Regions from separate parts of the Priestia flexa genome, predicted to be linked through region 3. Evidence: riboswitches for the same ligand, from Rfam matches in the RefSeq annotation. Region 3 holds a riboswitch; each other region holds the start of a gene.
What was found. A riboswitch is a leader RNA that binds a small molecule or an ion and turns the genes downstream of it on or off. The one in region 3 is predicted to bind thiamine pyrophosphate.
Positions count from the first base shown of each region.

Region 1: another riboswitch for thiamine pyrophosphate. It lies ahead of thiT (energy-coupled thiamine transporter ThiT); the one in region 3 lies ahead of tenA (thiaminase II).
Region 2: another riboswitch for thiamine pyrophosphate. It lies ahead of LZP85_RS03215 (acetylornithine deacetylase); the one in region 3 lies ahead of tenA (thiaminase II).
Region 4: another riboswitch for thiamine pyrophosphate. It lies ahead of tenI (thiazole tautomerase TenI); the one in region 3 lies ahead of tenA (thiaminase II).

Region 1 covers NZ_CP090431.1:1,652,222-1,655,378, forward strand. Annotated here, with positions in the region: gene LZP85_RS08360 (YqcI/YcgG family protein) at 1-293, shown strand, start outside; gene LZP85_RS08365 (cupin domain-containing protein) at 268-579, shown strand; gene LZP85_RS08370 (cysteine hydrolase family protein) at 601-1,179, shown strand; gene LZP85_RS08375 (GNAT family N-acetyltransferase) at 1,276-1,770, shown strand; TPP riboswitch at 1,838-1,940, shown strand; gene thiT (energy-coupled thiamine transporter ThiT) at 2,001-2,573, shown strand; gene LZP85_RS08385 (TcaA NTF2-like domain-containing protein) at 2,759-3,157, shown strand, end outside.
Region 2 covers NZ_CP090431.1:629,926-633,082, reverse strand. Annotated here, with positions in the region: gene tenA (thiaminase II) at 1-518, opposite strand, end outside; gene LZP85_RS03215 (acetylornithine deacetylase) at 518-1,795, opposite strand; TPP riboswitch at 1,903-2,005, opposite strand; gene LZP85_RS03210 (HAD family hydrolase) at 2,312-2,965, opposite strand.
Region 3 covers NZ_CP090431.1:1,431,844-1,435,000, forward strand. Annotated here, with positions in the region: gene LZP85_RS07260 (aldehyde dehydrogenase) at 1-1,054, shown strand, start outside; gene tenA (thiaminase II) at 1,094-1,783, opposite strand; TPP riboswitch at 1,895-1,993, opposite strand; gene LZP85_RS07270 (sodium/glutamate symporter) at 2,389-3,157, shown strand, end outside.
Region 4 covers NZ_CP090431.1:311,798-314,954, forward strand. Annotated here, with positions in the region: gene LZP85_RS01635 (amino acid ABC transporter substrate-binding protein) at 1-329, opposite strand, end outside; gene LZP85_RS01640 (hypothetical protein) at 723-923, shown strand; TPP riboswitch at 1,008-1,106, shown strand; gene tenI (thiazole tautomerase TenI) at 1,187-1,813, shown strand; gene thiO (glycine oxidase ThiO) at 1,797-2,924, shown strand; gene thiS (sulfur carrier protein ThiS) at 2,921-3,124, shown strand; gene LZP85_RS01660 (thiazole synthase) at 3,130-3,157, shown strand, end outside.

The sequences.
Region 1 (3,157 bases), 220 kb from region 3:
TACGAAAAAGCCGAAAGAGCAGCAGTTTCATGATTACATTTCAGCCTAGATGGGTGTTTGAGGGAATGACTCCTCATACAAAAATGGGACAGCAAGTTCAAAAAACGGTTCGGAATCGACTTGAAGATTACGACAAAGTTGAAGCGCATCCTCATCTAGGATGGTATGGAGATCAAGAAAATCATGAATGGAAGCAGTATTTCTTGCGAGATGTTAACAACTCGTTCCCAACAGAATGTCCATTCAAGCTAAAAAGGAGTGAAAGAGATGGAGTTAAAAAAAGCCTTTATTAAAAAAGGAATTGGCGGTGGTCTTGAAGAAGTTATACATGAACTACTTCCAAAACATACCGGTTATGTAGAGGTTCAACATGATGTTGCAGGGCAGGAACACCCAAGTCATACTCACCCTACCGACGAGATTCTTCATATTATTAAAGGATCTATTTATTTTACAGTTGAGGGAGAAACAACTCGGTGCGAAGCGGGAGATCGTATTTATTTACCAAAACACACAAAGCATGCGTCAAAAGCTGATGTGAATGGTTGTACGTATGTAATCTCCATTTTAAAATTTTGATGAAAGAAGTTGATGACTGGAATGATTCAATCAAACCCTGTTTTAATCATAATAGATGTACAAAAAGGTTTTGAACAAGATGCTTGGGGAACTCGTAATAATATTCATGCAGAAGATAATATGCTCACTCTTTTACAAGCTTGGAGGAGACAGCAGTTTCCGGTTATTCATGTCCAGCATGCTTCAAAAAGCGAAACATCTCCTCTTTTTCCAGGGACGGAAGGGTTCCGTTTCAAAGAAGGTTTCGGTCCTGTTGGTGATGAATACTTAATTCGAAAGCATAAAAATAGCTGTTTTATAGGAACAGAACTGGATAACTATCTAAAGGAAAACGGATACGATACGCTTATACTAGTAGGTTTAACAACGAACCATTGCGTCTCTACAACGGCACGCATGGCAGGAAACTTAGGTTATCGCACTTACGTCATCCACGATGCAACTGCGTGTTTCAATCTGTTATCATATGACGGTGAAACAACTTTTGCAGCAGAAGATGTTCATCGCTTAAGCTTATCATCTCTTCACAATGAATTTGCAACGGTTACTTCAACATCCGAAGCCCTACGCGTACTGCAATCCTATCAATATATAAAATGAGGCCTGATGCTTTTGCATCAGTTTTTTTTGTGTAGATTATTCTGACAAAAACAAGTACAATAGAAACATCATTTTGAAAAAGGAGCACGATACATCATGACAGTAATTAGAAAAGCTTTAGCAGAAGACTTACCTACAATGGTGGCTATTTATAATCAGTCAGTACGCCAAAGCGCAGCAACATTTGACTTAACTCCTGTAACAATTGGGCAACGTAAAAGCTGGTTTGAATCTCACGACCAAAGTCAACTGTTTCCACTGCTTGTTGCTGAACGAAATGGTGAAGTAGCTGGATACGCATCTTTGTCTTCCTACCGTGATAAAGAAGCATATATTCGAACAGTTGAACTCTCCGTTTATGTAGATGAAGCTCACCAAGGATTTGGAATTGGTAAAAGGTTAATGGAAGCTATTCTAGTACAAGCAAAAGAGTTAAATCATCACGTTGTTATTTCTGGTATTACAAAAGGAAACGATAAAAGTATTAAAATGCATGAACAGTTTGGATTTACCTTTTGTGGGGAATTTAAAGAAGTAGGATGGAAGTTCAATCAATGGCAAGATGTTCTGTTTTATCAACTGATTCTTTAAGTGAAATTAAATAGTATCTTGTTTGAGAATTATGTTATAATAGAAAGCGTTCTAATAATACATATCAACGTACCACAGGGGGAGCCTGAATGGCTGAGAGTGAACCAATTGTTCTGACCCTTTGAACCTGTTAGTTAATGCTAGCGTAGGGAGTGTGGAGCGTGCAGCTTGTGCTGCCTCCTGTGTTTGTCGTTGAATACTAATGATTTTACAACAGGAGTGAAAAGACGATGAACAAAGGAATGTCTTTACAAGCGAAAATTGAAGTGGCAATCTTTGCAGCTCTAGCAATGATAATTGATATATTGCCATCAATTACAATTGCACCTGCCGTGTCCATATCATTTTCCATGGTACCAATCTTCATTATTTGCTTTCGATGGGGATTTAAATCAGGCGTGGTAGCTGGATTTTTGTGGGGATTGCTACAAGTTGTCACGGGTACTGCTTATGTATTAACACCTCTACAAGCATTTATCGAATATTTTATTGCATTTGCATTCATTGGTCTAGCAGGGCTATTGTCTGGTGCTATTAAGCAGAACTTAGCTACTAACAATCGAACAAAAGCATTTACATTTATTATTTTAGCAATTGTTATCGGCAGCGTTGCTCGCTATTTTTGGCACTTTGTTGCAGGGATTATTTTTTGGGGCTCTTATGCACCAAAAGGAGTATCTGCATTATGGTATTCATTTACGATGAATGGACTAGCAATGGTGGGATCCATGATTGCTTGCCTAATCATTTTAGCCGTATTAATTCCGTCTGCTGCAAGAGTGGTATTAAATCGCGCATCATAAATAAAAGGAATGAAACCTATAGGAGTAACATCCTATAGGTTTTTTGCGTTTTTAAACCAATTTACATGTTTTCAGTGTTTTTGTTCTTTTTATGAAAGGGTTGAGGGTTTTTTTGTAGAATGGTATACTAGGTCTGTTTGTTGGAAGAATATACATACCATTTTTTGTAGGAAGGAATCATGTTAATGAACAAACGTAATCTCCTTTACATGACGATTGCAACATCCCTTTTACTCGCAGGATGTCAGCAAAAAGCTCAAAAAGCAACTGAAGTCGATACGGACTTGATGATTGCAGGAGAGATAGAAAGTCATGATCAAGAAGCAAAGAAAGATGTTGTTGAAAACCAGTACAGATATGATATTTCAGATACAATAGATGAAAAAATAATCTCGCAGTTTATGAATAGCTACTTCAAGGCTTTACATGATGGAATCCTTCATAAATCAGCTAAGTCAATTCAGACATATATAATAGAAGATAGTGAGTTTTATAAACAGCAAGTAATGAAAATTGATAATTTTTCGGAGCAAGGAATTCGTCAAGAACTAAAGACGTTTCAAGTTGTGAACTGGTATGAAGCT
Region 2 (3,157 bases), 800 kb from region 3:
GCAAGCTCACCAAATTCAGCTGAGCTGTACATGTGAATCCACTCACTATAAAGCTCATGAGCTGCTCCAGGCTGAGTGGAAAGCTCTTTGCCAATTTCCCAATAGCTCCACATGCACGGGAGCAGTGCGGCAACAAGCTCAGCTAGCGTTCCGTTTTGAGAAACGTGAAGCATATAGTGCGTGTAAGCAAGCGTTGTTGGCGCGGGCTCTGCTGTTTCTAGTTCTTCAGGAGTAATTAAAAAACGTTTTGCATATTGTCTATGTAGCTCCATCTCTTCGTTGATTGTTGAATGTAATAACGCTGCAAATTTCCCCATCGTTTGAACATCTGTTGCTTTTACTGCTCCAAGTGCAAATAGCTTCGCATAATCAATTAAATACACGTAATCTTGTACCATATAAAAGCGAAACTTCTCTTGCTCTAACGTCCCTTCTCCCATCCCCTTTACAAAGGGATGCTCATGCGTTTGCTTCCAAATAGGCTTTACTTTTTCATATAAACGTTCACTGAATCTCATTAGGCACTCTCCTTTTTTGTATGTAGCCACTCATAAATAAACTGAACCATCACTTTCGTGTAATCGAGTAATTGATCAACGGACAGCTTTTCATTAACAGCGTGTGCTTCCGTTAATTCGCCTGGGCCATAAATAGCTGTAGCTATACCTGCATCAGCTAGCCAGCCACCGTCCGTAACCGTTGGAGAGACGTTGACTTTCGCTTCTTTCATTGTCACTTCTCTATGAGCACTGACTAACGAGTGAACTGCTGGGTGATTTCTATCTACTTCAAATGCAGGGAAAATTTCACCTCTATCTTCAATCATTGATGTTCCTCCCCACTTAAACGTTGGGAGATTTTCTCTTAGCCACCGATCTGCTTTTGCAACCTGTAACAGATGGTCTTCTACTTCTTTCGCTACTTCTTCATACGATTCATTTGGATAATAATGAACGGTCACCCACAGCCTGCACTCATCTGCGATAAACGCTGCGTGGCGACCACCTTCAATAACCGCTGGATTGATTGTATTTGTTCCAGGCGGAAAGCCAGGGTAGCTTTTGACAACAGCCCAGTGGCGCTCTAACTCTTGTAGTGCACCAATTAATTTCGTCATTTTTTCAATTGCACTGGCTCCCAACAAACCGCCGCCGGCATGAATCATTTGTCTTCTTGTGGCATCATGATATGTTTGCTTACTTTTCACAGTTATCCACCCGGTAATGACTCCACCTTGACCTTGGATTTGCAAATCACTTGTATCAACCACAACCGCAAAGTCTGCGCTATATCCTCGCTTGCAGCATTCAAGGGTACCTGCTTCTCCAACCTCTTCACCGATAACTGACTGAAACACTAAATCACCAGGAAACTCCACTCCAGCTTCACGTAGAAGCTTAATAGCAAACAGCGCACCAGCGAGTCCGCCTTTCATATCGGCAGCGCCTCTCCCCGTAATAAATTCTTCACCGCACCTCGCTTGAAACGGATCAGCATTCCATCCTTCGTCTTCGTTAACAGCTGCAACATCAATATGTCCATTAATAATTAAGCTCTGGTACCCACTTCGATTTGTTCCCTTTAATGTTCCAACAACGTTAGGATCATTTGGATACACGTCCCACATATCTGTTTCAAAACCATAGCTTTCCAACAGCCGCGCAATATAGCTCTGCGCTTCTTTTGTATTACGTGCAGGTGGTGCTGGTGTTTTGTAAGATATGAGCTTGGTCAAAAGTTCAATAAGCTCATCTCGTTTGTCATCTACTTGCTTTACTACATCCGTAATATTCATGCCAATTCCCTCCTTCTAAACCACATAAAAAAGCGCTTCTTTTCATAGAAAAGAAGCGCTTGAATATACACATGTATCCCTCTTACATCACGTAAAAGTCATAGATGTAGCACACAATACCTCTTTCCTACGCTAGTATTACCTAGTTCAGGTTATAAGGGTTAAGACAAGCGTCTCTCTCAGCTTTGAAAAGCACCCCTAGTGGTTTGATAATGACTATTTTTTTGTAAAACTATCTGATTATTACCTCTATTAGTTGTACCACACTACCTTATATAGTTCAATACAATTTGCAGAATTCTAATTTGACCTTCAAAGCCACAATAGCGTTATGTTTAATTCTATCGGATGCCTACTAAGTATAGAAGACTAGGGACGAGCTATTCAGCTTAAAATCCCTCCTTTTCTATACTTACTTCTTTTGACAAGTTGGACAGTAATACAACCGCCTCATATTCCGTTCCCAAAAATACACTTAGAACCATAGAAAGTGGAGCTAATGCTAGCTCCACTTTTTTAATGACTTACCTGTTCAATTACTTCTTGCAACGACTTCTCTTTCATAGAGGCAATGCGTAAGTGATACGTTTCAAACGTCAAATGTGCAGAGAGACGATTCGGCACAATTACACATTGTAAACCCGCAGCAATCGCAGCTTTTGCACCGTTGGCTGAGTCTTCAAAAGCAATGGCTTCAGAAGGTTTTACGCCTAACTTTTCAACTGTTTGCTTATAAAGAGCTGGATCTGGCTTAACTTTTTCCACGTCGCCACGCGTTTGCATCACTTCGAAATGACCAAGGAGATCTAATTCCTTTAAAAACGACGTAACCCATGCACGGTCTGAACTGCTAGCTAAACCAATTTTCAGTCCTAATTCTTTCGCTTCTTTTAAATACTCAAGAACGCCTTCACGAGCTGCAAGCTGCTTCATTTTTTCTTGGTGACGCTTTAATGACTCTTTTGCAATTTCTTCCTTCGTTAATTCACGACCAAACTGCTCATATAAAAAGTCGTAAAGCGCTTTAGTATCCGTTCCTATATAAGACGCAAACTCTTCAATTTTCAAATGTACGCCACGAGGTTCTAGCATATCGCAGTATACTTCATACCAAACTGATTCTGTATCTACAATTAATCCATCAAAGTCAAACACAATTGCTTTAATCATCTTTCATACCGCCTTTATATCTCAATTCTAGTTAATATCCTATCACGTTCTTATGAGTAGAGCTACAAATGTATATTTCAGCTAGCACATCGACATATGGATATCATTTACATTTTTCTATTTCTTTACGCTCAACTTTTCTATTTCAGTTGATGAGCAAACAATACCCCCTATATAATTAAGGTACATTTT
Region 3 (3,157 bases):
AGTGACGCTCATTATTGCACCGTGGAACTACCCGTTTCAACTAGCTATTTCACCATTAATTGGCGCTATTGCAGCGGGCAATACAGCAATTATTAAGCCGTCGGAACTGACGCCTAATGTTTCAAGGGTAATGGAAGAATTGCTTGCCAAAACGTTTGACCCTTCGTTTGTTACAGTTATAGAAGGAGCTGTGGAAACGACTCAAATCTTATTGAAGCAACCGCTGGATTATATTTTCTTTACAGGAAGCGTCAATGTTGGAAAAGTCATTATGCAAGAAGCAGGAAAGCAGCTCATTCCAGTCACGTTAGAGCTAGGAGGTAAGAGCCCTTGTATTGTGCATAGAGATGCAAATGTTGAACTTGCGGCTAAGCGCATCATGTTTGGTAAAAGTATGAATGCTGGTCAAACATGCGTTGCTCCAGACTACTTGTTAGTTCATAAAGACGTAAAGGTTCAGCTTATTGCACAGCTACAGAAAGCCGTAACGCAGTTTTATGGCGAAGATGCACTCACAAGCGGGCGTTATGGCAGAATTGTCAGTGAGAGACACTTCGATCGTTTAATTGAGTTTTTACAAGATGGAAAAGCTGTAATTGGCGGTAATTATAATGAAGAAACGCTCCAGATTGCTCCAACCGTCTTAGACGAAGTAAAATGGGATTCAAGCGTTATGCAAGACGAAATTTTCGGTCCAATTTTACCTCTTATTGAATATGAAAGTGTAGATGAGGTCGTAAGTGCAGTTCATCAAAAAGCAAAGCCGCTAGCTCTATATTTGTTTTCAGAAAGTGAAGAGGTTCAGCAGCAAATTATTAACACGGTTTCATTTGGGGGAGGGTGCATTAACGATACGATTATGCACCTGGCAACGCCGCACCTGCCATTTGGAGGAGTTGGAGAGAGTGGAATCGGTCAATATCACGGTGAGGCAAGCTTTAAAACGTTTTCACACTTTAAAAGCGTGCTGAAGCAAACAACAAAGTTTGATTTTGCCTTTAAGTATCCGTCTGATAACCAAAGTCTAAAAACGATTAAAAAGTTTTTGAAATAACGTCAAACGAAAGGGCTTCTTTATAAGAAGCCCTGTTTGTTATGAGTGCACGATGGTTTGAGATAGAGGCCATTGCTCTTGTTTGTAGGCCATGTCCCAAAATAGATACTCAAGTTCGCAACTTTTGATAAAATGCTCTTTCATACGTCTACGTTCCTCAGCTGAAGCTTTTTCTGCTAACTCATCTAATTTGTCACAAAACCATTTTGTCGTTTCTTTCATTTCTCCATTGGTATAAAAGGAAATCCATTCGTAAAAAGGGTGATCCGGTGTTAAGTTCACTTCGCTTGCAATGCGCTCGCCAATTTCAACGTATGTCCATGGACATGGCAGTAGCACAGCAATAATTTCACCTAGTGTCCCTGTATGTGCGACCGTCATCATGTGACTAATATAATGATTTGCTGTTGGTGCTAAGGGCTGATGCTTCATATCTTCATAACGAATGCCAGCTACTTTACAAAAATTATTATGAGGATGGACTTCACTATGTAAAACAATTGAAATACCGTTATTAAACACTTCCATTTCATCACGGGTACTACATTTTGTTAACGCCGCACCGTATATGCGAACAAAAGCAGTTAAATATTCATAATCCTGTGACACATAATGAATTAAAGCTTCTTTTGGAACTTTTCCTTCCTTAATACCTGCAACAAATGGATGTTGCAAGATGGCATCGTAAATGTAAGCTGCTTCTTTGCGTAATTGAGCTGAAAATGACAATTGATATTCCTCCCTAATTGAATCCACAAGGAACGCACTTATAAACGTAGGCAATAACAAAAAAACACCCCATTATATGGAGTGGTAAAGACAGTTGTTGGTGTATTACACGACAACGCCGTACCACTTTCCTACGCTGGTATAAGCCAGATCAGGTTCAAAGGGATCAAGATTCCTTGTCTCAGCCAAACGGCACCCCTAGTGGATTCTTTCATTTTATTCTTATTCAATTTAACATAAAAAAAAGAATTATACAAAAGTTTAGAAAGAATGGTTCAAAAGTAACGGAAAGTAGTAGTTTGAATAGTGATATTTTTTAAAAAATAAACGAGATAAATTACCTATGAAACTAGTAACTAAACGATTGAAGTAGTTAATGAAAAAATGAGAAAATTGTCACGAATCTTGTCGGAATGTGCAAAGGCTGTGCTATCATGCTATAATAATTGTAAGCTCGTTACGTTTAAACAAGCTCAATTAAAGAATTAAGCTACAAATTGAAGAGGTATTTAGCTGAAGCTAAATGGCCTTTTCAGTTTGCCTAGTTTAATATAAATTAGTCCTGTCAATTTAGTAGGAATTATATTTTTTAAGGAGGTTGTTTAATGAATCTATCAGCATGGGATTTATTTGTGGATCTTGGTTTCATCTCACTGTTATTAGTGGCTGGTACCATTATTCGAGCAAAGGTCAGGTGGGTACAAAACTTATTTTTACCTGCGAGTATTATTGCCGGAATATTGGGTTTAGCATTAGGGCCAAACGGTATTGGCCTCATTCCATTCACTGATCAAATTGGAACTTATCCAGGTATTCTAATCGCGGTTATTTTTGGTGCAATTCCAATTGCAACTCAAAGTGTAAAGTTTAAAGAAATAGCGGGTCGCGTAGGTAGTATGTGGTCGTATTCTCAAATGATTATGCTAGCAATGTGGGGCGTCGGTTTACTATTTTCATTGCTGCTATTAAATAACGTTTGGGGAGATTTAAACTTAGGATTTGGCTTGTTATTAGCAGCAGGATTTATCGGTGGACATGGAACAGCGGCTGCTGTCGGAGACGCGTTTGCAAAGCAAGGATGGGAAGAAGGGTTATCGCTAGCGATGACATCAGCAACAATTGGTGTTATTTGCTCAATCGTAGTAGGGTTGGCGTTCATTAAATATTATTCGAAAAAAGGTGAAACAAATTATCTTGCAAGATTTGAAGACTTACCACGAGAATTAAGAACAGGATTAATCCCCCCTGAAAAGCGCACTTCTACAAAAATGGATACGGTATCATCGATTGCTGTTGATCCACTTGTCTTACATGTGGCTTTAGTGACAATTATCGCATTAGGTGGCTACTATTTAAGTGAGCTAGGTCAAACGT
Region 4 (3,157 bases), 1.1 Mb from region 3:
GCAATCATGTCAAAGCGCTTTGCGTCTAGACCAGCAAACATTCCATCCCACTGTGTTTCTTTAAATTCAGCTTTCACGCCAAGACGTTTTGCAACTTCTTGTGCAATTTCAACGTCAAAGCCTGTTAGCTTATTAGCGTCGTCATGGAACGTAAATGGAGGATACGTACCTTCTGTTCCAATTGTCAGAACGCCATCCTCTTTTACTTTTTCGTATAAATCTTGATCACTTTTACTTGCGTTATTTGTTTCTTTGTCATTTGAGCCACAAGCTGCTAGGACAACTGTGAACGCTAATAAAAGGAATAAAAATGCAACTGATTTTTTCATTTTTTGTTAAACCCCCAGTAATTTGATAGGAATTATATTTCTTGATAGCGTAATTGATATTAAACAAGAAGAAGTTAAAAGTCAATAAAAAAACTTCTAATAGATAGTATGGCTTTTCTCAATGGGTTTATGTACTTTGTAGACCATCAGAAAAAGGGTGAAGACTAAAAAAGGAAGAGGGGGCTTAGCACATTTAAGATGATTAGTTTAAGGGTAAAAAGGAAAGGGAATAAGTAGATAGCCGATGATACTTTAACAAACGTGACGCTCTTCTCTTATCGTTTTTGGGACAATTGTTTTATTTTGATCAGATATTCCTTACTCATACTCGAAACTTGTTATAATAGAGAGAAGAGCATTGAAATTAGGATTTGAAAAGTGGAGATAAGTTTAATGAGAAAACGTGAAGTATGGAAATATATTTTATTGATTGTAACAATTGCGGGACAAGTCATTAGTTTTATCTTTTTAATGGTCAACAGTATAGCTGCTTTGTTATTCTACGGATTTTATATTTTAACATTTGCCATCTTACTGAGCTCATTTCTGTGGGAAGAGCATAGGGAAAAAGAAAAAGAGCTCGAAGATTATTAGCTCAATACATGAGAAAAACGGTCCAGTAGGTTGTAATCACTCACAAATATGTTATACTTCTAAATGAAAAGTGAAAATATTAGAAAAAATCACTAGGGGAGCCTTTATGGCTGAGACGAAAAATTCGGACCCTTTGAACCTGATCTGGTTTGTACCAGCGTAGGGAAGTGGATGAGCCATGTTTACATAATTAATGCATGCCAAACCACTCTACGTTGTAGAGTGGTTTTTTACGTTTATGTCGAAATAAAGGTGAGGATGCTATGGTACCCAAGTTACACGCTGTGTCAACAGGGAAACAGCCTCTTGAACAGCTTTTGAAAATTATCAGAGACATTGAACCATATGTAGGAGCTATCCATATTCGAGAAAAAGAGCGAACGGCACGAGAGTTAGAAGTGCTTATTGGAGACCTGAAAAAAGAAGTTCCGGCTTCAAAGCTAATTGTTAACGATCGAGTAGATGTAGCTTTTGCTGCTCAAGTCAAAGGTGTGCATTTGGCTTATCACAGTCTAAGTGCTCAAGGAGTAAAAGCACATTTTCAGCAATTGATTGTTGGTAAATCTGTACACAGCGTTAAAGAAGCAAAGGAAGCTGAACAATCAGGCGTCGACTATGTCATTTATGGTCATATCTATCCATCGCAATCAAAACTGGGTCAAACACCTCGGGGACTTGAACAGCTGAAACAAGTCGTTGATTCAGTGCAGATACCGGTAATTGCAATCGGGGGAGTTATGCCTTGCAATGTAAGAGAGGTATTGAGTACAGGGGCACATGGCGTCGCTGTCATGGCTGGTGTATTTAAAGATGAAAACCCGTTACAAGCGGCAAAGGAATACGGTGAACAACTACGAAAGTGGAGTGATACATATGGAGGCACATTATGATGCGCTCGTTATTGGTGGTGGAGTCATTGGAGCTTCAACCGCGTATCAGCTTTCTAAAATGGGGTATAAGGTAGCCATTTTGGAAAAAAATCAGATTGGTTGTGAAGCATCGGGAGCAGCTGCTGGAATATTAGGAGCACAAGCTGAAATTGATGAAGAAGGGCCTCTTTTGGAACTAGCCATTCGAAGTAGAGCACTTTTTCCGAATCTGGTAGCTGAATTAAAAGAAAAAACAAATATTGATGTTGAGCTCATTCAAAAAGGCTTGTTAAAAGTAGCAACAACTGAAGCTGAAGCAAACGTGCTACAAGACAAAGCGGAGCGCCACAGACGGTGGGATTCAGACGTTAGGTGGTTATCTCCTGACGCAGCAAGTGAAGCTGAACCGCTCTTAACCCCTGATACATACGGGGCGATTAGCATCCCAAAAGATGGACAGCTGATGCCAGCTAAGCTAACTCATGCTTTGGCACACGGAGCTTTATACCATCAAGCGGCAATTTATGAGAACTGTCATGTCCATCACTTTATATACGATAACAAAAAGGTAGTTGGCGTTCGGACATCAGCGGGCAACTTTTACAGCGACCAAGTGATGGTAAGTGCAGGTGCTTGGACAAAAGAGCTGGTGGCCGCTATTCATCCAAAGCATCTGTTTCCTATTAAAGGTGAGTGTATATCTCTCACGACGAATCAGCCAAGCATTCAAAAGACTATTTTTTTAGATGAAGGATTTTATATTGTTCCAAAAGCAGGAGGAAGAGTAGTGATTGGAGCTACAAAGCGCGCCCATGATTACACGAAGCACGTATCTGCAGAAGCTATTGAATTTCTAATTAGCAAAGCGATTTCTCTCGTTCCATCACTTGCAAATGCATCGTTTGAAAAAGCATGGGCAGGACTTCGTCCGCAAACCGTAGATGGGTGGCCGTATTTAGGACAGCACCCTGAGCTAGATAATGTTTACTTAGCTTGTGGGCACTACCGAAACGGTATTTTACTAAGTGCGATTACAGGGAAAATTATGGCGGAACAAATGATGGGTGAACATCCAAAACATTCCTTTTTTACGGCTTTTCGCTTACAAAGAGAAATGGAGGGAACGTATTGAACTTAATAATTAATGGGAAAAGCGTTGATATAGATTCCTCAATTCAGACGGTTTCTCAACTATTGGAATCAAGAGATTTACACGAGAAAGTGGTTATTGTCGAGTTAAATAAAAAAATTTTACAAAAGCAAGATCATGAAAAAGCGTTGCTATCAGAAGGCGATTTATTAGAGATTGTTTCATTTGTAGGAGGAGGATGAAAGTTATGTTGAAAATAGGAAAATATGAATTTG